4 regions of the Streptomyces rectiverticillatus genome follow, and region 3 is predicted to be linked to each of the others. Evidence: riboswitches for the same ligand, from Rfam matches in the RefSeq annotation. Region 3 holds a riboswitch; each other region holds the start of a gene.
What was found. Region 3 has a riboswitch for cobalamin ahead of FGW37_RS09775 (SCO2321 family membrane protein). Riboswitches for the same ligand answer to the same signal wherever they lie in the genome.
Positions count from the first base shown of each region.

Region 1: linked by a shared signal. The riboswitch ahead of metE (5-methyltetrahydropteroyltriglutamate--homocysteine S-methyltransferase) and the one ahead of FGW37_RS09775 (SCO2321 family membrane protein) in region 3 are both predicted to bind cobalamin.
Region 2: linked by a shared signal. The riboswitch ahead of FGW37_RS21650 (ribonucleoside-diphosphate reductase subunit alpha) and the one ahead of FGW37_RS09775 (SCO2321 family membrane protein) in region 3 are both predicted to bind cobalamin.
Region 4: linked by a shared signal. The riboswitch ahead of FGW37_RS07740 (cobalamin biosynthesis protein) and the one ahead of FGW37_RS09775 (SCO2321 family membrane protein) in region 3 are both predicted to bind cobalamin.

Region 1 is NZ_CP040752.1:566,690-572,439, forward strand. It holds gene FGW37_RS02255 (hydroxysqualene dehydroxylase) at 1-506, shown strand, start outside; gene FGW37_RS02260 (hypothetical protein) at 592-816, opposite strand; gene FGW37_RS02265 (hypothetical protein) at 989-1,273, opposite strand; gene FGW37_RS02270 (hypothetical protein) at 1,364-1,711, opposite strand; gene FGW37_RS02275 (hypothetical protein) at 1,926-2,318, shown strand; cobalamin riboswitch at 2,399-2,609, shown strand; gene metE (5-methyltetrahydropteroyltriglutamate--homocysteine S-methyltransferase) at 2,790-5,114, shown strand; gene FGW37_RS02285 (TetR/AcrR family transcriptional regulator) at 5,178-5,750, opposite strand, start outside.
Region 2 is NZ_CP040752.1:4,929,796-4,935,545, forward strand. It holds gene FGW37_RS21650 (ribonucleoside-diphosphate reductase subunit alpha) at 1-1,602, opposite strand, end outside; adenosylcobalamin-variant (AdoCbl-variant) riboswitch at 1,775-1,875, opposite strand; gene mctP (monocarboxylate uptake permease MctP) at 2,103-3,728, opposite strand; gene FGW37_RS21660 (DUF3311 domain-containing protein) at 3,725-3,982, opposite strand; gene FGW37_RS21665 (Gfo/Idh/MocA family protein) at 4,140-5,042, shown strand; gene FGW37_RS21670 (carbonic anhydrase) at 5,540-5,750, shown strand, end outside.
Region 3 is NZ_CP040752.1:2,292,280-2,298,029, reverse strand. It holds partial or broken gene FGW37_RS09785 (energy-coupling factor transporter transmembrane component T family protein) at 1-529, opposite strand, end outside; gene FGW37_RS09780 (SCO2322 family protein) at 526-1,254, opposite strand; gene FGW37_RS09775 (SCO2321 family membrane protein) at 1,251-2,528, opposite strand; cobalamin riboswitch at 2,741-2,868, opposite strand; gene FGW37_RS09770 (aldehyde dehydrogenase) at 3,215-4,645, shown strand; gene FGW37_RS09765 (ferredoxin) at 4,649-4,921, shown strand; gene lanKC (class III lanthionine synthetase LanKC) at 5,065-5,750, shown strand, end outside.
Region 4 is NZ_CP040752.1:1,824,940-1,830,689, forward strand. It holds gene FGW37_RS07715 (hypothetical protein) at 1-180, opposite strand, end outside; gene FGW37_RS07720 (alpha/beta hydrolase) at 292-1,419, opposite strand; gene FGW37_RS07725 (class II aldolase/adducin family protein) at 1,646-2,296, opposite strand; gene FGW37_RS07730 (inorganic phosphate transporter) at 2,459-3,697, shown strand; gene FGW37_RS07735 (hypothetical protein) at 3,724-3,954, shown strand; cobalamin riboswitch at 4,143-4,262, shown strand; gene FGW37_RS07740 (cobalamin biosynthesis protein) at 4,391-5,356, shown strand; gene FGW37_RS07745 (cobyric acid synthase) at 5,386-5,750, shown strand, end outside.

The sequences.
Region 1 (5,750 bases), 1.7 Mb from region 3:
GGGACACCCCGGGCGTCGTCCACGGCAAGCCGGCCCGGCGGTGCACGCGGGCGGAAGTGGCCCGCGAGGTGTGGGCGCAGATGCAGCAGCACGTCGGCGGCGCCGCCGGAAAGGGGCTGGCCGACGACCTGGTGCACACCTGGTACCTCGACGAGGCGATCGCCGAGGACGGCCGCGGCGGGCTGACCAACGACGACCCGTACCTGCTCAACACCGCCGGCTCCTGGGAGCTGCGTCCCGACGCCACGACAGCGGTCGGCAACCTCTTCCTCGCGGCCGACTACGTACGCACCTACAGCAACATCGACTTCACGTCCATGGAGACGGCGAACGAGGCCGGACGGCGCGCCGCCGGCGCAGTGGTCACGGCGGCGGGGGCCGGGGGTGCGGCGGACGTGCCGACGTTCGCCGGCTACGAGGCGCCGGAGTACGCGGCCCTGAAGGGCGAGGACCTCCGCCGCTGGCGCCGGGGACTGCCGCACGTCCTGGACACGCCGCGGCACTAGCCCGCCTGCGTCCGGAGGACCCGGCCACACGGGCCGGACCAGGGGCTGAGCCGCACCGCCGGACGGACCGCGGCGGTCGGCACGCCTACGCCCCGCTGCCGTCTCCGCCCTCGACGACCCGCCGGGCCGCCTCGCTCTCGGCGGCGGCCGGCGACAGCTCGCTCAGCGTGTCGAGGTCGGTGTCCTCCCGCAGTTCCTTCTCCCAGGCGGCGGCCAGCTTCTCCTGCTGCTCGCGCGGCCGCCGGCCGACCTCCTCGCGGTGAGCCGGGCTCAGGGCCTCCAGGAATCGCGCGACATCGTCGGTCGGCATGGGTTCTCCCTCATCAGCGTCGACGGGCATCCCCTTCCCGGCGCCGGGAGGCCACCGACGGGCCGGGCCTGCCCCTTCACCTGAAAGGGGACGGGTCCGGCGCCGGCAGGCGGAGCACGCGGGCCGTCCGCTCCCGGGGGCCGGGAGCGGGCGGCCCGCCGGGCGGGCCCTGCTACTCCTGCCGCACGTACAGCAGCAGACGGGCGAAGAGGCCGGGCCGGGCGGGCGGTGCTCCGCGGGGCGCGGCCGGCTCGGCCTCCGCGACGGGGACACTCGCGCCGGGCCCGGCGGGAGGCTTCTCCCCGGCCGGGGACGCGGGTTCCGCACCGCGCAGGGGGCTCGTGGTGCCCGGAGGGTGCTCACCGTCGGTGGAGGCGGGCTTGGGTTCTGGGCCGTGGGCGCGGTAGACCTGGGCGCGCAGATACGCACTCAGGACACGCGCGGGATCGAGGGGCATGACGTCTCTCTGCTCTCGTGCCTGCCGGTGTGAAGGGAATGCCGCACGTGTACGCCTGCCCCGGACGGGCAGGGGCCGGCGCGGGCCTTCTCAGCAGCGCAGGACGTCGTTGCGCGCGGGGCCGGCGGACGACGCGGGGCCCTCGGGGTCGGCCAGGGGCGACAGCGGGCAGGACGGGGCCGCCGGCGAGGCGGACGCCCGGAAGGGCGGGAGGCAGGAGCGCCTGGAGGGCGATACCGAGGAGCGGGGCGAACGGGTGTCCGCGACGCAGTCGTCGGTGGCGGCGAACTCCACGGAGACGGAGCTCTCCTCCGCGGGGCCCAGGGCGTAGACCGTACCGCTCCCTCCGGAGAACAGCAGGAGGACGGAGACCAGCACGGCGACGACGGCCCGCACGGCGGGCCGCCACGGCAGCGGCTCAGGACTCCACAGGTTCATGCACTAAGCGTAATCAGTCAATTACTTTCGGCGCATTCCACCGTTCGGGTGAGGCCGTTGAATCGGACGCTGCATCTTCGTGCGGGAGCCGGGCACCTGGCCCGGATGGTCGCACAGCCCGCGCCGGAGCACCCGGGCGCGCCGTACGGTCGAGGCAGGGCCTCTCCGCTCGGCGGCGGACCCCGAACACGGCCAGGACGGCGAAGGAGGAGCAGTGACGGATGCCCGGGAGAGTGCGGACCACGTCAGCGTGCATCTGACGGACTGCGGCCACCAGGACGCGGGCGCCGTCTTCGGCGTCCTCGAGGCGGTCTTCCCCGAGGCCGGGCCGCCGCGCGGCGAGACCGGGCCCGGCGCCCCCGGCGCCGGCCCCATGATCTGGTGCATGAGCGTCGACACCCGGACGCGCACCGGCGGCGACGCGGTGCAGCCCGCGGGGACACCCCTGGCGGGCACGGTGACCGCCGATCTCTTCGGCGCGGCGGACCCCGTCCGCCAGGTCAAGGAGGAGCTCGAACGGGCCTTCGCCGTCGAGCACCGCGGGCACGTCTCCGGCGAGCACGAGATGGAGCTGCGCCTGCGCCTGGCCACGCTAACGGCCTCCTGAGGAAGGCCTGTTCGCGCGTTACGTGTCCCATGCCACAGTCCGGTATCCGAACAGGTCTGTCCGTGGGCCCGTCCGGCACCATATGGTGACGGTGCAGCCGGTTCGCCCTGCTCGCCAGGCAGGCGCGTCGCAAGAGGGAACCCGGTGGGAATCCGGGACTGCCCCGCAGCGGTGAGCGGGAACGACCGCCGTCATACGCACTGGATCCGCACGGATCCGGGAAGCGACGGCCAGTAGGTGCCCTATGGCGTGCCCGCGAGTCCGAAGACCTGCCGACTGCCCGTGCGCTGCCGAGCGCACGGAGATCCCGGTGACCTCGAGGGCGGGTCGGCGCACATACCAGGCGGGCACGGACGGCGGCGCACACGCGACCGCACTCCGGTGGCAACCCGCCCGGTTCCGTCGTTCCTTCGCGCCTTCCGCCCGTCCCCCGGGGTCATGGACGCACGCACGCTCGCGAAGGAGAGTTCCGTGACCAGCAAGTCCGCAGCCGCGGCAGCCCAGGCCACCGTGTACGGCTATCCCCGTCAGGGCCGCAACCGTGAACTGAAGAAGGCGATCGAGGGGTACTGGAAGGGCCGCGTCACCGCGGGCGCCCTCCGGGACACCGCCGCCGCACTGCGCCGCACCAATTGGCAGCAGCTGGCCGATGCCGGCGTTCACGAAGTGCCCACGGGTGACTTCTCGCTCTACGACCACGTCCTGGACACCAGCGTCATGGTCGGCGCGATCCCCGCGCGGCACCGCGCGGCCGTCGAAGCCGACTCCCTCGACGGCTACTTCGCCATGGCCCGCGGCACCCAGGACGTGGCGCCGCTGGAGATGACCAAGTGGTTCGACACCAACTACCACTACCTGGTCCCCGAGCTCGGCCCCGATACGGTCTTCACCGCGGACTCCACCAAGCAGGTCGCCGAGCTGAAGGAAGCCCTGGCCCTCGGCCTGACCCCCCGTCCGGTCCTCGTCGGCCCCGTCACCTACCTGCTGCTGGCCAAGGCCGCACCCGGCGTCGCCGCCGACTTCGAACCGCTCACCCTCCTCGACCGGCTGCTGCCGGTGTACGCCGAGGTGCTCGCCGACCTGCGGGCCGCCGGGGCCGCCTGGGTGCAGCTCGACGAGCCCGCCCTGGTCCAGGACCGCTCCCCCGCCGAGCTGAACGCCGCCGGCCGCGCCTACCGCGACCTGGGCGGCCTCACGGACCGGCCCCGGCTGCTCGTCGCCTCCTACTTCGACCGGCTCGGTGAGGCCCTGCCCGTCCTCGCCAAGGCCCCCGTCGAGGGCCTCGCCCTGGACTTCACCGGGCCCGCCGCCGCCAACCTCGACGACCTCGCGGCCGTAGGCGGACTGCCCGGCAAGCGCCTCCTGGCCGGCGTCGTCAACGGCCGCAACGTGTGGATCAACGACTTCGAGAAGTCCCTGTCCACCCTCGGCACCCTCCTCGGCCTCGCCGACCGCGTCGACGTCTCCTCCTCCTGCTCCCTGCTGCACGTCCCGCTGGACACGGCGGCCGAGCGGGAGATCGACCCGCAGATCGTGCGCTGGCTCGCCTTCGCCCGCCAGAAGACGGCCGAGGTCGTCACCCTGGCCCGCGGCCTGGCGCAGGGCACCGACACCATCGCGGCCGAACTGGCCGCCAACCGCGCCGACCTGGCCTCCCGCTCCGGCTCGGCCATCACCCGCGACCCGGCCGTGCGCGCCCGCGCCGCGGCCGTCACCGACGCCGACGGCCGCCGCTCGCAGCCGTACGCCCGGCGGGCGGCCGCACAGCGCGCCCACCTCGGCCTGCCGCTGCTGCCGACCACCACCATCGGCTCCTTCCCGCAGACGACGGAGCTGCGCACCGCCCGCGCCGACCTGCGCGCCGGGCGGATCGACGAGGCCGCGTACGAGCGGCGCATCGAGGCCGAGATCCGCGAGGTCATCTCCTTCCAGGAGAAGGCCGGCATCGACGTCCTGGTGCACGGCGAGCCCGAGCGCAACGACATGGTGCAGTACTTCGCCGAGCAGCTGACGGGCTATCTGGCCACGCAGCACGGCTGGGTCCAGTCGTACGGCACGCGCTACGTCCGCCCGCCGATCCTCGCCGGCGACATCTCCCGCCCCGAGCCGATGACCGTGCGCTGGACCCGCTTCGCCCAGTCGGTGGCGGGCCGCCCGGTCAAGGGCATGCTGACCGGCCCGGTCACCATGCTCGCCTGGTCGTTCGTCCGCGACGACCAGCCGCTCGGCGAGACCGCCCGCCAGGTGGCCCTCGCCCTGCGCGACGAGGTGAACGACCTGGAGGCCGCCGGGACGTCGGTGATCCAGGTGGACGAACCCGCCCTGCGCGAGACGCTGCCGCTGCGCGCCGCCGACCACGCCGGGTACCTCGCGTGGGCGACCGAGTCCTTCCGCCTGTCCACCAGCGGCGTCCGGCCGGACACCCAGATCCACACGCACATGTGCTACGCGGAGTTCGGCGACGTCCTCCAGGCCATCGACGACCTCGACGCCGACGTCATCAGCCTGGAGGCGGCCCGCTCGCACATGCAGGTCGCCGCGGAGCTGGCCGTCACCGGCTACCCGCGCGAGGTCGGCCCGGGCGTCTACGACATCCACTCCCCGCGCGTCCCGGGGGCGGACGAGGCGGCGGCGCTGCTGCGCAAGGGCCTGGAGGCGATCCCCGCCGAGCGCCTGTGGGTCAACCCCGACTGCGGTCTGAAGACCCGCGGCTGGCCCGAGGTCCGGTCCTCCCTGGAGAACCTGGTCACGGCGGCCCGCACGGTCCGGGCCGAGCTCCCCGGCCGGACCTCCTGACGGTGAGATGACGGGAGGGGGCGGCGCCGGGCGACCCGGCGTCCGCCCCCTCCTGCCGCGCCGTCAGTGCACGGGCAGGATCCGGCCGAGGTGGTAGTCCAGCGTCGTCCGGACGTCGGCGAGGGTGCGCCGGCCGTGGAGCACGTCCATGCCCAGCCCCGTCACCCCCGACACCAGCAGGTCCGCCTCCCGTCCCGGGTCGGTGCCGGGCGCCGCCCCCGCCTGTGCGATCAGGCCGGCGACGAGCTGCTCGACGGGCTGGGAGGCGTGCAGGAAGACCTCGGCCAGCGCCGGGTCGGTCAGGCTGCGCACGTAGTACGCGACGAAGACGCGCAGGGCGCTGCGGCGCTGCTCGTCCAGGGGCAGGAACTCGTTCAGGACGGCTCCCAGCACCGCCCGCAGATCCGCCGGGTCGGGCAGTGCGGCCATGCGCGCCCGGGCCCGCCGGTCGTTCTCCTCGTGCAGCAGGTGCAGTGCCGAGACGAGGAGGCCGTGCTTGCTCCCGAAGTGGTACTGGACGACGCGCAGTGAGACCCCGGCCTCGGCCGCGACCTCGCGCATGCTGGCCGCCTCCAGGCCCCGCTCCGCCGCGATCCGCCAGACGGCCTCGGCGATCTGACGCCGCCGCCCCTGCCC
Region 2 (5,750 bases), 2.6 Mb from region 3:
GTCGAAGGGCATGCGCAGGCGGAAGAAGACGTCCTGCAGGCCCATCAGGCCCAGGCCCACCGGGCGCCAGCGGTTGTTGGAGCTGCCGGCCTGCTCAGTCGGGTAGAAGTTGATGTCCACGACGCGGTCGAGGAAGGTGACGGCCGTGCGGACCGTGCGGTCGAGCTTCTCCCAGTCCATCTCGCCGCCGGCACCGAGGTGCTGCGCGAGGTTGACGGAGCCCAGGTTGCAGACCGCGGTCTCGCCGTCGTTCGTGACCTCGAGGATCTCGGTGCAGAGGTTCGAGGAGTGGACGACCGCGCCCTTCTCGGCCGTCTGGTTGGCGGTGCGGTTGGCGGCGTCCTTGAACGTCATCCAGCCGTTGCCGGTCTGCGCGAGGGTGCGCATCATGCGGGCGTAGAGCACGCGGGCCGGGATCTGCTTGACGGCCTTGCCCTCGGCCTCGTACTTGCGGTACGCGGCGTCGAACTCGTCGCCGTAGAGGTCGACCAGGTCGGGCGTGTCGGCCGGGGAGAACAGCGACCACTCGGCGTCGGCCTCGACGCGGCGCATGAACTCGTCCGGGATCCAGTGCGCGATGTTGAGGTTGTGGGTGCGGCGGGCCTCCTCACCGGTGTTGTCGCGGAGCTCCAGGAACTCCTCGATGTCGGCGTGCCAGGTCTCGAGGTAGACGCAGGCCGCGCCCTTGCGGCGGCCGCCCTGGTTGACGGCGGCGACGGAGGCGTCGAGGGTGCGCAGGAACGGCACGATGCCGTTGGAGTGGCCGTTGGTGCCGCGGATCAGCGAGCCGCGCGAGCGGATGCGGCTGTACGACAGGCCGATGCCGCCGGCGTGCTTCGACAGGCGCGCCACCTGGTGGTAGCGGTCGTAGATCGAGTCCAGCTCGTCCAGCGGGGAGTCCAGCAGGTAGCAGGACGACATCTGCGGGTGGCGGGTGCCGGAGTTGAAGAGCGTGGGGGAGGACGGCAGGTACGACAGGGTGCTCGTCAGGCCGTACAGCTCGGCGACGTCGGCGACGGCGCGCACGGAGTGGTCCTCGGCCAGGCCGCAGGCCACGCGCAGCAGGAAGTGCTGCGGGGTCTCGATCACGTTGCGGGTGATCGGGTGGCGCAGCAGGTAGCGGCTGTGCAGGGTGCGCAGGCCGAAGTAGCCGAAGCGGTCGTCGGCGCCGTCGGCGAGGGCCGTCTCGACCAGCTCGTCCAGGCGCGCGGCGTGGGTGGCCACGAAGGCGGCGGTGTCGTCCGCGATCAGGCCTTCCCGGTGGCCGACGGCGACCGAGGCGGAGAAGGACGTGGCGCCCTGGCCGGCGGCCTCATCGGCGATCGCGCGGGTGAGCAGCCGGGCGGCGAGCTTGGAGTACTCGGGCTCCTCGGCGATCAGCCCGGCGGCGGCCTCGGTGGCGAGGGAGCGCAGCTCGGCCTCGTCCGAGCTCGCGCTCCGGCCCCGCAGCGCGGCGGCGGCGACCTTGCCCGGGTCGGTGGCGGGAAGGTCGGCGGTGAGGTCGGTCAGGGTGCGCAGCAGCGCGGTCCCGGGGCCGCCGGTCGCTTCTTCCGCAGTCACTGAGACGGACCCTGAAACCGGGTCTGCGGGCGCGATGGTCACTGAGGCTCTCCCTCGCTCGGCTGGGTGGGCCGGCGGGAGGGCACGACGGTCGCGCACGGGCACGCCTGATGGACCAGGGCATGCCTCGTAGGCGTCCGCCGGCCCAACCCGCGAGGCCCGGACGAATTCAACGCCCATAGCCGAGCCCAGGGCAGGCTCGGTGGAGGGCGTGCTGCCGGCAGGTACTCGGACTCCTGCATGCGCGGCTTAACGGCATACATGCACCGTTGCGGGACAGTTCCGGATTTTCACCGGATTCCCCTGCGACGACAGCGAGGACGAGCATACATCTAGTGCCGCCCCTCGCACGCGCCCCCACATGTTGTGTCGCGCGGTAAGCGCATGGGTCGGAATGTGTTATCAGGCCCCGGTGTTGAGGGTGGGTTCGCAGGTCGGAGGGGGGTCGGGCGCGGGGCACGGCGAAGGGCCGTCACGCCCCTTCCAGGGGGGCGTGACGGCCCGGTCGGCTCCGCGGGGCGAGGGCCCCGCGGAGGGTCGCTCTAATGGCCTCCAGGGGCCCCTGCGGTGGCCGGCGGGAGCTCGCTCCGGACCCCGGGGTCGCCGGCGTCCGCCGTGTAGTCCGCCGCCGTGGTCTCGTCCGTGCCGTCCGGCACGCGGAGCGCCTTCAGGGCGAACGTCAGAACGATGACGACGATCACATTGAGCGCGAAGGCGGTGAGCCCGATATAGCCCTTTTCTCCAATAAGGGGGATGAGGTTGGTATTCCCGAAATGATCCTGCGTCGCGCTCGGCGTGTCGTACGCCTTCCAGGTGCCGTACCCCATCCCTGCGGCCCAGCCGGCCAGCAGGGCCCAGCGGTGGAACCAGCGGGTGAAGAGCCCGCCCACGAGCGCGGGGACGGTCTGCAGGATCCAGATGCCACCGAGCAGCTGGAAGTTGATGGCGACGGTCTTGTCCATGGTGAGGACGAAGACGAGCGCGCCGACCTTCACCAGCAGCGAGGCGAGCTTGGAGACCTTCGCCTCGTGCCCGGGCGAGGCGTCCGGCCGGATGAAGTCCTTGTAGATGTTGCGGGTGAAAAGGTTCGCCGCGGCGATCGACATGATCGCGGCCGGGACCAGGGCGCCGATGCCGATGGCGGCGAAGGCCACGCCCGTGAACCAGTCCGGGAACATGTTCTCGAACAGCTGGGGGATCGCGAGCTGCCCGTTCTTCACCTTGATCCCCGCGGCGATGGCCATGAAGCCGAGCATCGCGAGCAGGCCCAGCATCAGGGAGTACAGCGGCAGGATCGTGGTGTTGCGGCGGATGACGTTGCGGCCTTTGCTGGAGAGAACCGCGGTCACCGAGTGGGGGTAGAGGAAGAGCGCCATCGCCGAGCCGAGCGCGAGCGTCGCGTACGCCCACTGCGCGTCCGGACCGCTCACCAGGGCGCCGCGCGGCTTTCCGGTCTCCGGGTTCTTGACCGCGAACGCTTCGCCCGCCTTGCTGAAGATGTGGTCGAAACCGCCCAGCTTGATGGGGATGTAGATGATCGCCACGATGATCACGATGTAGATCAGCGCGTCCTTGACGAAGGCGATCAGCGCGGGCGCCCGCAGCCCGGAGGAGTAGGTGTAGGCCGCGAGCACGCCGAAGGCGATGAGCAGCGGCAGATCCTTCATAAACCAGTTCGACCCGCCACCCACGCCCAGCACGTCCAGGACCGCCTGGATGCCGACGAGCTGCAGCGCGATGTACGGCATCGTCGCGAGGATGCCGGTGAGCGCGAGGGCGAGCGAGAGGCCCTTCGAGCCGAAGCGGCCGCGGACGAAGTCCGACGACGTCACGTAGCCGTGCTTGTGGGAGACCGACCACAGACGGGGCAGGAAGGTGAAGACCAGGGGGTAGCAGAGGATCGTGTACGGCACCGCGAAGAAGCCGGCCGCACCGCCCGCGTAGATCGCCGCCGGGACGGCCACGAAGGTGTACGCGGTATAGAGGTCGCCGCCGAGCAGGAACCAGGTGACCCAGGTGCCGAAGGACCGGCCGCCCAGCCCCCACTCGTCGAGGTTGTCCGCATTCTCCGCACGCCGCCACTTCGAGGCCATGAAGCCCATGACCGTCACGGCGAGGAAGAAGAAGATGAAGACGGCGAGCGCCACGCCGTTCACGCCGTCCTTCATCGCCGCTCACCCGCCTTGCGGGCCCGCTCCTGGCGCCGCACGAGCACGTAGGCGACGACGGTGAGCAGGGTCGATACGGGCACCCACAGCATCTGGTACCAGTAGAAGAAGGGGATGCCGATGAAGGCGGGCGCGGTCCTGGCGTAGGAGTCGACCCACAGCATCGCGACGAACGGTACGGCCAGACACAGCCCCGCCACGGCCAGGGGCACGGTGACGACCGCCCTCCTGCCGCCCTCCGGTGGTTCCGTCATGGTGACTCCCCCCTGTGTGATCACTGCGTGATGCGCAGGAAATCTAGGCGAGGGCCCCGCTGGGCGTCACCCCCTGTCCGCATATCGGTATGACAACGACATCGGGCCTGTTGAAAAGGCGTTCCGTTTATGGTGAGTTGATGGACATGGAGGGGACTTGAGGTGGGCGGTCGCCGGCTGCGGCGACGTCGTGCGGGGTCGCGTACTGCCGGCCCTGCGCGGCCTGGGCGAGGAGACGGCGTACGTCTGGGGGAGGGACCCGGCGCGCGCCGCCCGCACGGCCGCGGAGCACGGGGTGCCCGCGGGCGGTGACGACCTCGGCCGGCTCACGGCCGCCGACGCGGTGTACGTGGCCACGCCCGTCGCGGCGCACGTGCCCCTCGCGCTCCACGCGCTGCGCGCCGGCTGCCACGTCCTGGTCGAGAAGCCCCTGGCGGGCGCGCTCGGCGGCGGGGGTGTCCTGGCGGCGGAGGCGGCCCGGACGGGGCTGTGCGCAGGCGTGGCGTACCACCGCAGACTGGGGCCTGCCGCACGGCAGTTGCGCGAGGCGCTGACGACGTGCGAGCCCGCGCGCGTGCAGATCACCTTCTGCGCCCCCTTCGATCCGGCGCCGGAGGACCCTGCGCACTGGCGCACCGACCCGGCCGTGGCCGGCGGCGGCGTGCTCGCCGACGCGGGCAGCCACCGGCTGGACCTGCTGCTGTCGGTCCTGGGCCCGCCCGTGCGCGTGGGCGCGCGCTTCGGCCGCAGGTTCGCCGCCGGGGCCGAGCGCCGCGCGCACATCTCCCTGGGCTGGGCGTCGGGCACGTCGGCCGAGTGCCGCTTCGCCTGGATCGGCGGCACCGAGCGCGACCGCCTCGACGTCACCGCCGGGGGCCGCTTCCTGTCGCTGGACCCGCTGGACGCGGAGCTCGGACCCGAGCCGCACGTGCCGCTGATCGCCGATTTCACGGCGGCGGTGCGGGAGGGGCGGGAGCCCGCCTGCCCCGTGACGGAGGCCGTCCTCGTGGACGACGTCATCACGGCGGCCTGCTGGGCGGCGCGCTTCCGTAATAACTGAGCAACGAGCCGGCAGCCGCCGGGCAGGATTAGCGCGATCATGACAACCGGTTCCGCGCGGCCGCCGATCGCCCCGGTGTGTGATGCATGCGCCCCCCCGTACTGCCGCCCGTAAAGCAATTACGTGTGTAATGCACGGGTAATGCGTTCCTCCGCATATTGCAATGAAGACGCAGCTGATGGGGCCCGTGGTTGCAGCTGAGACGGAATCAATTCCTCCAAAATCTCCGGGGAATCGAATAGTTCGGGACTGTACCAATCCAGCGTCAAGTAGCCATCGACGTCCGTTTTTTGACGAAAAATTTCTCTTTCACGAGGAGGTAATACACGGGTAAAGTGTTGGTCTCCGCAGTCGTGCACAATGGCTGCAGACAGACAGCCGGTGCCCGTGCTCCGATGCTGTAGCACCGGCATGCGCTCGCATGCTCGTCATGCTCGACCCGACCCGACCACACCGCGCCCCGGCGTCATGCCGCGGTACGCAGGAGGCAGGCCATCATGAAGTCCCTCATTGACAACGCGCGTTCCTTCGCCGCCACGCACGTGGCCGATCCGGAGCGCGCCGAAAGTTTCCGCGCGCTCGAAGCGGGCCAGTCGCCCGAGACGTTGTTCATCACGTGCTCCGACTCCCGCGTCGTCCCCGCGCTGTTCACCGGGGCGTCCCCCGGAGAGCTCTTCGAGCTCCGTACCGCCGGGAACATCGTCCCGG
Region 3 (5,750 bases):
TGGCGAGCGCGTTGGCCGCGCCCACGCACACCAGCAGCGTGGCCAGCTTCATGCCGTCGTAGAACGCGAAGAGCAGCCCCTCGGCCGTCACCCGGCCGCCGAGCCGCACCCCCCGCGCCCAGTCCGGAAGCGGCACCTCCGGCAGGGTGACGAGCGTGTGCGTGCCCGGGATCGGGGAGCCCAGCACGATCGCGAAGACGAGCCGGATGCCGATGACGACGAGGCCGAGCTTGAGGAACGCCCCGTACGAGCGCGCCCAGGGCGCGTCCGTGCGCCGCGCGGCCACGACGTAGCCGGCGACGGCGATCAGCAGGCCGAGCAGCAGAACGTTCGTGGTGCGGGAGGCCGCCGCGGCCAGGCCGAGCGCCCACACCCACCAGGCGCCCGCGTGCAGGGCGGAGGCGCGCGAGGTGAGGGGCGCGCCCCCGGCACCGGCCCGGGCGCCGGCACCACCACCGGCCCCGGCCCCGGCCCTAGCCCTGGCACCCACCCCTGCCCCGCCCCGCGGCGGCTTCTTCCTGTCGCTCATCCGCGGCGTCGGCGGGCCTGCCAGAAGGCCGCGGCGCCCAGGACGACCACGGCGGCGATCCCGCCGATCAGACCGGCCGAGGGGCCGCTGCCGCCGTCGTCGCCGGAGCCCGCGCCGTCGGAGCCTTCGCTCCCGGCCGGGCCCGGCTGTGCGCTCTCCGTGCCCTGGGATTCCTTCTTCGCGCCGCCGACCTGCTCGCCGCAGCCCGTCCGCGGGTAGCCGGCGATGGCGCACAGCAGCGCGGAGGAGTCGTAGCGCAGCGGCTTGGCGACGGCGGCCAGCGCCTCGCCCGCGGTCGCGTCCTCGCCCACCTGGGCGCAGGCCGAGCGGGCGGCGGGCGGCGTCTCGCCCTTGGGGGCGTCCGCGGCCGTGCCGAAGTCGAGGACGACGGCGACGCGCTTCGTACCGTCCTTGGCGGGCGTACGGTCGCAGACCGCCCCGAAGTCGGCGGCGGTGCGCGGCTTCGCGGCCTCGGAGGAGTCCGCGCTGACGGCGAACCGGAACCCGACGGCCTCGCCGTCACCGGGCCGGGCCGTGGCCGGCCCCTGCGTGGCGTACGCCCACTGCCCGCCGGAGCCCTGCCAGAACGACCAGTACCGGTACCCGGCGGCCTGCGCGGGGGCGGTGCCGAGGAGGGTGAGGAGCACGGCGGCGAGCCCGGCGGTGAGCGCGACGAGCGCGCCGCCGCGCGTCACCGTGCCGCGTGCCGCAGCGGCTCGGGTCACAGCTGCTGCTTCTTCTTGCGGCCGCTGATCAGGAAGCCGATGCCGGCGCCGAAGGCCAGGCCGACGCCCACGATCCACCACACGTTGACGGTGACGGAGTCGTCCTCCTTCTCCTCCTCCTTCGTCCCCATGCCGCCGGTGGCCTTCTTCTCCGGGGCCGGGCCCGTGGCGTTCAGCTGCGACACCAGGTCGGTGCCCGCGAAGTCGCGCGGGTCGCCGCCCGCCGCGCGGGTGGCCAGGATCAGCTTGGCGAGGCGGCCGGGCTGGTCCTTGGCCCACTCGGCGGTGCCGCTCTCCTTGGACTGCAGCCACTTCAGGGGCTTCTCGGCGGCCGAGCGGTGGCCGCCGGCGGCGAGGGCGAGGGCGGCGTCGGCGGTGTTGCCCTGGTCGGGCTTGGCGGGGGCGCCGGGCATGGACGGCAGCAGGTAGCCGCCGTTCTTGTCCGTGGCGGCCACGAGGTAGCCGTCGACGGCCTCGGCGGCAGCGGCGGCGTCCTTGGGCTTCGCCGGGTCGTCGCCGGAGCACTCCAGCGGCTTGACCGGCTGGTCGGCGTCCTTCTTCAGGGGCTCGACGAGGTAGCCCTTGCCGCGCGTGGCGAGCGCGGCGGCGGCGCTGGCGAGGTTGTCGGCGCGCAGCCCCTTGTCGTCCTTGAGGTACGCGAACGCGCCGCGCTCGCCCTCCTCCTTCGCGTCGCAGCCGAGCTGGAAGGTCAGCAGCGTCTCGACGGGGTTCTTGCCGCCCTTGGCGGCCTCCTTGGCCGGGTCCTGGCCGGCCGCGGCGAACGCGCCGAGGGCGATGGAGGTGGAGTTGGCGTCGCTGGGGCTGCCGGCCTGGTAGCCCCAGCCGCCGTCCTCGTTCTGGTGGGCCTTGAGCCAGTCGAGGCCCTTCTTGACGGCTTCCGAGCGGCCGCCGACGGCGGCGAGGCCCTGCACGGCCGCGGCGGTGGCGTCCGTGAACTCGTCCTTCCGGGGGTCGCACGCCTTGCTCGTGTCGGCGCGGTAGCCGGGGAAGCCGCCGTCCGCGCACTGCTGGCCGGCGAGCCAGTCGACGGCCTGCTTGGCCGGGACGACGCCCGTCGCGCTCTGCGCCATGAAGGCCAGGGACTGCCGGAAGACGCCGTCGAACTTGGGGTCCGCCGTGCCGTAGAGCCCGGGGGCAGCCGGGGACGGGGAGCCGGCGGCGACGGCGGCGGGGACCACGGCCGTGCTCAGTGCGGCGGCGGTGGCCAGGACCGCGGCGCCGCGGCGCGCGTGGACGACGAGGGAGGGGGCCATGGGGTCGTGCCTCTCGGGTGGGTGTCACTGCGGTGGCCGGCGTGCCGGGGTGCGCGGTGGCGCAGCCGTGCGCGGCTGCCGCCCCGCGAGTTTCGCGCGGTGGCACCGGGCTCGGCTCCGCATACCTCGACGGTGCCGGTGGACCGGGCGGCACCGCCAGGCGGTACGACCGGCTCCGGAAGCCTGCCGCCTGGCCCGGGTGGTCCGGCTCGTACGGCCGTGCCGGGGCGGCGGGCCGTAGTCACGGTTGCGGGTCAGCGCCGGATTTGCACCGGCTTTCCCCGTTCCGAGGCGGGATGAAGTTGTCACGGACACTTTAACCGGCCGGGAACCGGCCGGGTCGGGGCCCGGCCGTCCGGTGAGCGGGGCGGCCGGCGGCTCCGCCGGGCCCCCGCAGGCCCCGCCGAGTCGGCCGTCCACCGGCCCCGCCCGGCCCCGCCGGGCCCGTCGCCCCCGTTGCCTCGGCGCCGGGGGAGCTGCTAACTGTCTGATGCAGCGTCAGATTCGACGCTCAGGGCTCCGCAGACGCGCGGGAGGCATCGGGCATGAACCAGGACATGAACCGAGACCTGAACCGGGACCCGGACCGGGACCTGAACCGGGACCCGGACCGGGACCTGAACCGGGACCCGGACCGGGACGGGAACGGACTGATCGAGCACGGGCAGCTCTTCATCGGCGGCACCATGACCGACCCCGCCGGCCGCGCCGTCATCGACGTGGTGTCGCCGCACTCCGAGGAGGTCATCGGCCGCGTCCCGCACGCCTCGCGCGAGGACGTCGACCGCGCCGTGGCCGCGGCCCGCACCTCCTTCGACTCCGGGATCTGGGCGGACCTGCCGGCGGCCGAGCGCATCGAGGTCGTCACCCGGATCAAGGACGGCATCGCCGCCCGGCACGAGGAGCTGGCCCGTACCGTCTCCGCCCAGAACGGCTCCCCCTACTCCTGGAGCGTCCTCGCCCAGGCCCTCGGCGCGATGATGGTGTGGGACTGCGCCGTCGCCGTCGCCCGCGACCTGCCCTACGAGGAGCGGCGGGCGGGCGCCCTCGGGCCGCTGCTGGTGCGGCGCGAGCCCGTCGGCGTCGTCGCGGCCGTCGTGCCGTGGAACATGCCCCAGCTGGTGGCCGCGGCCAAGCTCGCGCCCGCGCTGCTGACCGGCTGCTCGGTGGTGCTCAAGCCCTCGCCCGAGACGCCCCTGGACGCCTACCTGCTGGCGGAGATCGTCACCGAGGCGGGCCTGCCGGAGGGGGTGCTGTCCATCCTTCCCGCGGAGCGCGAGGTCAGCGAGTACCTCGTCGGCCACCCGGGCGTCGACAAGGTGGCCTTCACCGGCTCGGTCGCGGCGGGCAAGCGCGTCATGGAGGTCGCCTCACGCAACCTCACCCGCGTCACCCTGGAGCTCGGCGGGAAGTCCGCGGCGATCATCCTGCCGGACGCCGACCTGGACGCGGCCGTCACCGGCATCGTCCCCAACGCCTGGATGAACAACGGGCAGGCGTGCGTCGCCCAGACACGCATCCTCGCCCCCCGCGCCCACTACGCAGAGCTGGCCGAGCGCTTCGCCGCGGCCGCCTCCGCCCTCGTCGTCGGCGACCCCCTCGACCCCGCCACCCAGGTCGGCCCGCTCGTCGCCGAGCGGCAGCGGCGGCGCTCGCTGGAGTACATCGCGCTCGGGCAGCGCGAGGGCGCCAAGGTGCTCGCCGGCGGCGGCCGGCCGGCGGACCGCGGCACGGGCTGGTACGTCGAGCCCACCCTCTTCGGCGACGTCTCCAACGCCATGCGGATCGCCCGCGAGGAGATCTTCGGCCCCGTGATCTGCCTGCTGCCCTACGACACGGAGGAGGAGGCCGTGCACATCGCCGACGACTCCGACTACGGGCTCTCCGGCAGCGTCTGGACCGGTGACGCCGAGCGCGGCATCGAGGTCGCCCGCCGCGTGCGCACCGGCACGTACTCGGTCAACACCTTCGGCCTCGACATGTTCGGCCCTTTCGGCGGCTACAAGAACTCCGGCCTGGGGCGGGAGTTCGGGCCCGAGGGCTTCGCCGAGTACCTGGAGCACAAGACGATCCACCTGCCGGCGGGGCACGGGGAGCCCGCCGGGGGAGGGGCGTGACCGATGGCGGGGGAGCGCTGGCGCGTGCGGGTCGACCGGGGGCTGTGCGTGGGCTCGGGGATGTGTGCGGGGAACGCGCCGGAGGCGTTCGCGCTCGACGCGGGGCGGCGCTCGCGCCCGGTCGCGGAGGAGACGGACGCATCCGCTCCGGTGTTCACGGCCGCCGAGAGCTGCCCGGTGGAGGCGATCACGATCAGCGTCCTGGACACGGGTGAACCCGTCTTTCCTCCGGACCTTCCCCCGGACTTTCTCCCGGACTTCCCTCCGGAGGAGTGAAGCGGGGGCGTGTGCAGCAACGCCGTTCGCACGCACGCGCGTTGTTACTCATGCGTTCCGCACACTTCCTTGATGACACATGTGACTGGCCGGGCCCCTCACCCCGTGGAAATCTCAAGGCAACGCAGCCGAGGGGGGCGACGATGGACGCGCGGTACGAGGTCTACTGCCTGGCCGACAGGCACTTCTACGAGACCCCGGACCGCTTGTCCGTCCCAGGGGCGGGCGGCGAGGGCAAGGGCGAGGGTGAGGGCGAGGGCGAGGGAGCCCGAGAGGTCAGCCTGTACGAGACCGCCCGCCGCCCCGCCCCCGCCGGCTGGAGCACCGCCCGCCACGGCGACTGGCTCCACGTCTTCCCCGCCGGGGAGGACGGCGCCCCGCGGCCCGGGCAGCCCCTCCAGGGCTGGAAGATCCACGTCTCCGCCACCGCCGACATCGCGGACAAGACCGCCGCCGACGTCTGGGACTACTGCGTCGCCCGGGACATCCCGTTCAAGTTCGTCCCGGGCCCCCACTTGCTGCACCTGCGCAACAACAAGTACGCGGAGCGCGGCCACAGCGGGAAGTTCGTCACCGTCTACCCCTCCGGCGAGGAGCAGCTGCACACCACCCTCGCCGGGCTGCACGAGATCATCGGCGGCCGCCCCGGCCCGTACATCCTCACCGACCTGCGCTGGCACGAAGGCCCGCTCTACGTCCGCTACGGCGCCTTCACCCGCCGCTTCTGCATCGACGGCCGCGGCGCCCTCGTACCCGCGATCGAGGACGGGGACGGCAAGCTCGTCCCCGACTCCCGCAACCCCGCCTTCCAGGTCCCCGCGTGGGTGAC
Region 4 (5,750 bases), 470 kb from region 3:
TCGGACCGCGCCGGTGAGGCAGTTTCTGGCCTGCCGGGCCAGCTCCGCCGGTGCCGGTGTGCCGGCGGGCGGGCGGGGCGCCGGGCGGGAGCCTCGGTTCGCCACGGCCCGGCGGGCAGCGGCGATCGGCTGTCGGGGGACAAGTCTGAGCCGGGAGTCGCGCGGAGTACGGGACGTCACAAGAGCAGTCTTGCCGCTGCCGCTCCGAAAACCCAATCGGAATCAATTGTCCAGCAGTCCACCATTCACTTCCTGCCGCTGGATCAGGGCTGCTTGGAGGCCCTGAGGACGTCACATCAAGGGGATGAGGAACCTCCGCAGGGCCTCCTCGTAGCGCCCCGGGGCGGCATTCCACATCGCGGCGTGCGGGGCCCGGCGGACGGTGTGCAGGACGATCAGATCGGGGCGGGCGGCCGCGAGTTCGCGTGACGTGTGCCACGGCGCGACGGTGTCGTCGGGGCCGTGGGCGAGGAGGACGGGCAGGGTCAGCCGGGCCGGGTCCCGGACCCGGGCGAGCCCGTCGGGGGCCATTCCGGTCCGGCCGCGGGCGGCGTGCAGGGCGAGCGGGAGCAGCGGGGCGGGCACGCCGCGGGCCGCGGCCAGGGAGTGCAGGGCCGCCGGCCAGTCGAGCACGGGCGAATCCATGACCAGGCCACTGATGTGCGGGCGCAGGGCGGGGTCGGTGGCGGCGAGCAGCGCCATGGTGGCGCCGGTGGACCAGCCGTGGAGGACGATGCGGCGGGCGCCCTGGGCCAGGGCATAGCGGACGGCAGCGGCGAGATCATGCCATTCGGCCAGCCCGAAACGGCTGATTCCGTCCGGTGGCCGGGGGGCTCCGGAATCGCCCCGGTAAGCGAGGTCGAGGACCGGCAGGCGCAGGCGGTGCAGGAGCGGCATGACGACCATGGGGTGCTCCCGGGTGGCGCCCAGGCCGTGCACGGTGATCACCCAGGTGTCGCGGGCGGCGGGCAGGAACCAGGCGGGCAGCGGTCCGAGCTCGCCGGGGACGACGACGTCGGCGTGGTCGAGGCCGAGGGCGTCGCGGGGGTTCCCGGCGTGCAGCTGCGGGGTCATCCACACCCGGTCGCCGGGCTCGGGCACGCCGCGCGTGACGCGCTCCAGGCGGCGCACCACGGCGTCGGCGGCGTGCGGCGCGTCCTGGACGACGGAGCCGACGACGGCGTGCAGGCCGCTTCCGGTCAGCCCGTAGGTGCCCGGGCGCAGCGAGGCCTGGTGGCGGGTGAGGGTGATGAAGTCGCCGTCGACGGCGTGGACGGCGAGCCGCGGCTGGTCGGGCGGCGGCCCGCCGGGGGAAGCCCGCAGGGCGGCGTCGGAGGCGTACCGTCCGGCCGCCAGGGCGGCCGCACCGGCACCGAAAGCCGTGACGGCGGCCACGGCCGCCGTGGTCCGTATGCCCATGCTCTCCAGTGTGGGCGGCCGGCCCGGCACCGGCCAGTGGGCGAGACGCCTGGCGGCGGCGGGGCGGCGGGCGTCCCGCCGCACGGGCCGAGCCGGAAACTTCTGCCGCCGCCGCGGCGCGCAACCGCCACGCGCCCTACCGGCGGTGCCGGACCAGCCGCCGGCACGGCACCGCCGGACTCCGTCGCAGTGGGGTGGCGGAGGTCACAGGTGGCCCTAGGGTGGCCTACGGGCGGCCGTAGTCGCGGAGTTTTTCCCTGGCTTGTTCGGTCTGGGCCGGAGTGAGGAGGGTGGGCGCGCGGCCGGGTACCGAGGATGCGGTGAGCCAGACCCGGCACATCCACTCCAGCTGGGCGGTGCGGTCGTACGCCTGGTCGAGGCTCGCGCCGTACGTGAGGGTTCCGTGGTTGCGCAGGAGGCAGCCGGTGCGGCCGGTGAGGGCCTCCAGAGCGTGCGCGGCCAGCTCGTCGCTGCCGTAGAGGGCGTAAGGGGCGACGCGGACCGGACCGCCGAGGGCTCCGGCCATGTAGTGGATCAGCGGCAGCTCGTCGACGAGGGTGGAGACGGCCGTGGCGTGCACGGCGTGGGTGTGCACGATCGCGACGGCGCCGGTGGCGCGGTAGACCGCGAGGTGCAGGGGAAGCTCGCTGGTGGGGGCCAGATCGCCCAGGAGCGGGCGGCCCTCCAGGTCGACGGCGACCAGGTCGCGCGGGGTCAGCCGGTCGTAGGGGATGCCGCTCGGGGTGACGACGACGGCCTCCCCGACCCGTGCGGAGACGTTGCCCGAGGTGCCCACCACGAGGCCGTCGGCCGTGGTGCGCCGGGCCGTGGCCACGACGTCGGCCCATGCCCGGCGGATCTGTTCGCTCTCTTTCATCCGTCCCTCCATCCGTCCGTCCCTCCATCCGTCCGTCCACCCGTCCATCCGTCCCCCGCCTCCGGCTCGCGTCACTGATCAGTCCGACCCAGTTCACCTTCCGTTCACCCAGGGTCTTTACGGTCCACGCTGTACTGACCATCGAGCTGATTGCCTGGGTGAATGGAACACATCACGCTTCTCATCGGGATCGTGATCGTCACGGCCTTGGTGTTCGACTTTACGAACGGCTTCCACGACACGGCCAACGCCATGGCCACCACCATCTCCACCGGGGCGCTCAAGCCCAAGGTCGCGGTGGCCATGTCGGCCGTGCTCAATCTCGTAGGCGCCTTCCTGTCCGTGGAGGTCGCGGCGACGATCTCCAAGGGCATCGTCGACGAATCAGGAATCCGGCCGGAGATCATCTTCGCCGGACTGGTCGGCGCGATCGTCTGGAACCTGCTCACCTGGCTCGCGGGCCTGCCCTCCAGTTCCTCGCACGCGCTGTTCGGCGGCCTGATCGGCGCGACCATCGCCTCGGTGGGCACCGGCGCCGTCCACGGTGACGCCGTCGTCATGAAGGTCCTCATCCCCGCCGTCGTCGCCCCGGTCGTGGCCGGCCTGGCGACCGTGCTGGCCACCCGCATGACCTACCGCCTGGCGCGCAACGCCGACCCCGAGGCCAGCGCCAAGGGCTACCGCGCCGGGCAGATCGCCTCGGCCGCCCTGGTCTCCCTCGCCCACGGCACCAACGACGCCCAGAAGACCATGGGCGTCATCACCCTCGCGCTGATCTCCGGCGGCGCCCTGGGCGTGGACGCCGACCCGCCGATGTGGGTCATCGCCTCCGCCGGCATCGCCATCGCGCTCGGCACCTACCTCGGCGGCTGGCGCATCATCCGCACCCTCGGCAAGGGCCTGGCCGACATCCAGCCGCCGCAGGGCTTCGCCGCCCAGACCGGCGCCGCCGTCACCATCCTGGCCTCCTCCCACATCGGCTTCGCGCTCTCCACGACCCAGGTCTGCTCCGGCGCCGTCATGGGCGCGGGCATGGGCCGCAAGGGCGGCGTGGTGCGCTGGTCCACCGCCGGCCGCATGATCGCCGCCTGGGGCCTGACCCTCCCGGCCGCCGGCCTCGTCGGCGCCGGCGCCGCGCTCCTGGCGGACCAGGGCGACTGGGGCGTGACCGCGGTCGCCGTCCTCGCGCTGGTCGCCTGCGGCGCGATCTGGGTGGCCTCGCGCCGCAAGCCGGTCACGCACGACAACGTCAACGACCTCAACGAGCCGCAGGGCGTCGTCCCGGCCCCGGCGGAGCCCGTCGGCGTGGTCACCGCGGCCCTCCAGGCCGTGTCGCCGCCGCCGGCCGGCCCCACCGCCGCCCCGGCCGCCGCCACCCCCGCCCCCGCGACGGCCGGCTGACCGCCGGGCAACGGAGGAGAACCACCATGAACATCGACTGGGCAGCACTCGGCCAGGTCTTCGGCGTCAGCCTCGTGGCCACCCTCGGCCTCGTGGCCGTCTTCACCCTCGGCATCGTGGGCACGTCCCGCAAGGCCGGGCCCACCGCCACCGCCCCGGCGGCCGGCCCGGGCGTGGTGGCGCGCACCGGCGCGTACGCCTGCTTCGCACTGTGCGCCGCGGCCGTGGGGTACGGCATCTACCTGATCGTGGCCTGACCGCCGGACCCGCTTCGACGGCCGGGGCTCCCCACCGGGGGCCCCGGCCGCTGCGTTTCCCTCCCGGGGGCCGCAGGCAGCCCCGGGCCGCTCGGCGTAGCCGGGGACGGCAGGTCGGGCCAGGTCAGAGGTGAGTTGACGGCGCCCGCGGCACATGGTGGACTTCCGGAGCCAAACGGCGACAGCAGAGGAAGCCGGTGTGAATCCGGCGCGGTCCCGCCACTGTCACCGGGGAGCGTCTCCCCCACGCGATGCCACGGCGGCGAGCCGGAAGGCCGGGGCGGCGCGGATCCGGGAGCCAGGAGACTCTGGTCGCCGGTCACGTCGAGCCAGGGCGCGGACCCTGAGTGAGGACACATCGTCATGCCCGGCGCCCGCCACCGAACGCCCCGCACACTCCCCTCCCCCCGCCGAGGCGTGACGGCGGTCTGAGCCGATGCGTGCCGATCCGATCGGTTTCGCGTGCGGCGCCGCCCTCGGCTTCCTCGGTGACCGCGTCCTGGGCGACCCCCGCCGCGGCCACCCCGTGGCCGCGTTCGGCCGCGCCGCCCAGGCCGTCGAGCAGCGCCTGTGGCGCGACCACCGCGGCCACGGCGCCGTGCACGCCCTGCTGTGCGCGGGCGGCGCCGCCGCCGGTGCCGCGCTGCTGGCGCGCGCCGCGCGCTCTTCCCGCCCCGCCGGCGTCGCCCTGACCGCCGCGGCCACCTGGGCCGTGCTCGGGGGCACCTCCCTGGGCCGCGAGGCCCGCGCCATCGGCGGCGCGCTCGCCGCCGGCGACGTGGACGTCGCCCGCGAGCGCCTGCCGCACCTGTGCGGGCGCGACCCGCAGGCCCTGGACGGGCAGCAGATCGCGCGCGCCGTCGTGGAGTCCGTCGCCGAGAACACCTCCGACGCCGTCGTCGGCGCGCTGGTGTGGGGCGCCCTGGGGGGCGTGCCGGGGCTGGTGGGCTTCCGGGCGGTGAACACGCTGGACGCGATGGTGGGCCACAAGTCCCCCCGCTACCGCCGCTTCGGCTGGGCCTCGGCCCGTCTCGACGACGTCGCCGGCTGGCCCGGCGCCCGTCTCACCGCGGCCCTCGCCGTCCTCGCGGGCCCGGATCCGCGCGGCGCCTGGCGGGTGGCCCGGCGGGACGCGTCCCGCCACCCCAGCCCCAACGCGGGCCCCGTGGAGGCCGCGTTCGCGGGCGCCCTCGGTGTGCGCCTGGGCGGCACCCTCGCGTACGCGGGCCGCGTCGAGCACCGTCCCGTGCTGGGGGCGGAGAACCGCCCGGTGGCCACGGACGACATCGAGCGCGCCGTACGCCTCTCGCACCGGATCTCCCTGCTGGCCCTGGGAACGGCCGTGGTGGGCAGGCTCTCTGTCGGAAGCTTCGCACGGTACGCACGGAGGAGGAGCCGGTGACGGCTGACAGGAGCGGGCCCGCGGGCCCGCTGGGCGGGGGCCTGCTGGTGGCCGGCACCACCTCGGACGCGGGCAAGAGCGTGGTGACGGCCGGCATCTGCCGCTGGCTGTCCCGCAAGGGCGTCAAGGTCGCGCCGTTCAAGGCGCAGAACATGTCGCTCAACTCGTTCGTGACGCGTGAGGGCGCGGAGATAGGCCGGGCCCAGGCCATGCAGGCGGCCGCGGCCCGCGTGGAGCCCAGCGCCCTCATGAACCCTGTGCTGCTCAAGCCGGGCGGCGACCGCAGCAGCCAGGTCGTGCTGATGGGCAAGCCGGTGGGCGAGCTCAGTGCGCGCGGCTATCACGCGGGCCGTCAGGAGCAGCTGTTCGGCACGGTGACGGAGTGCCTGGAGGA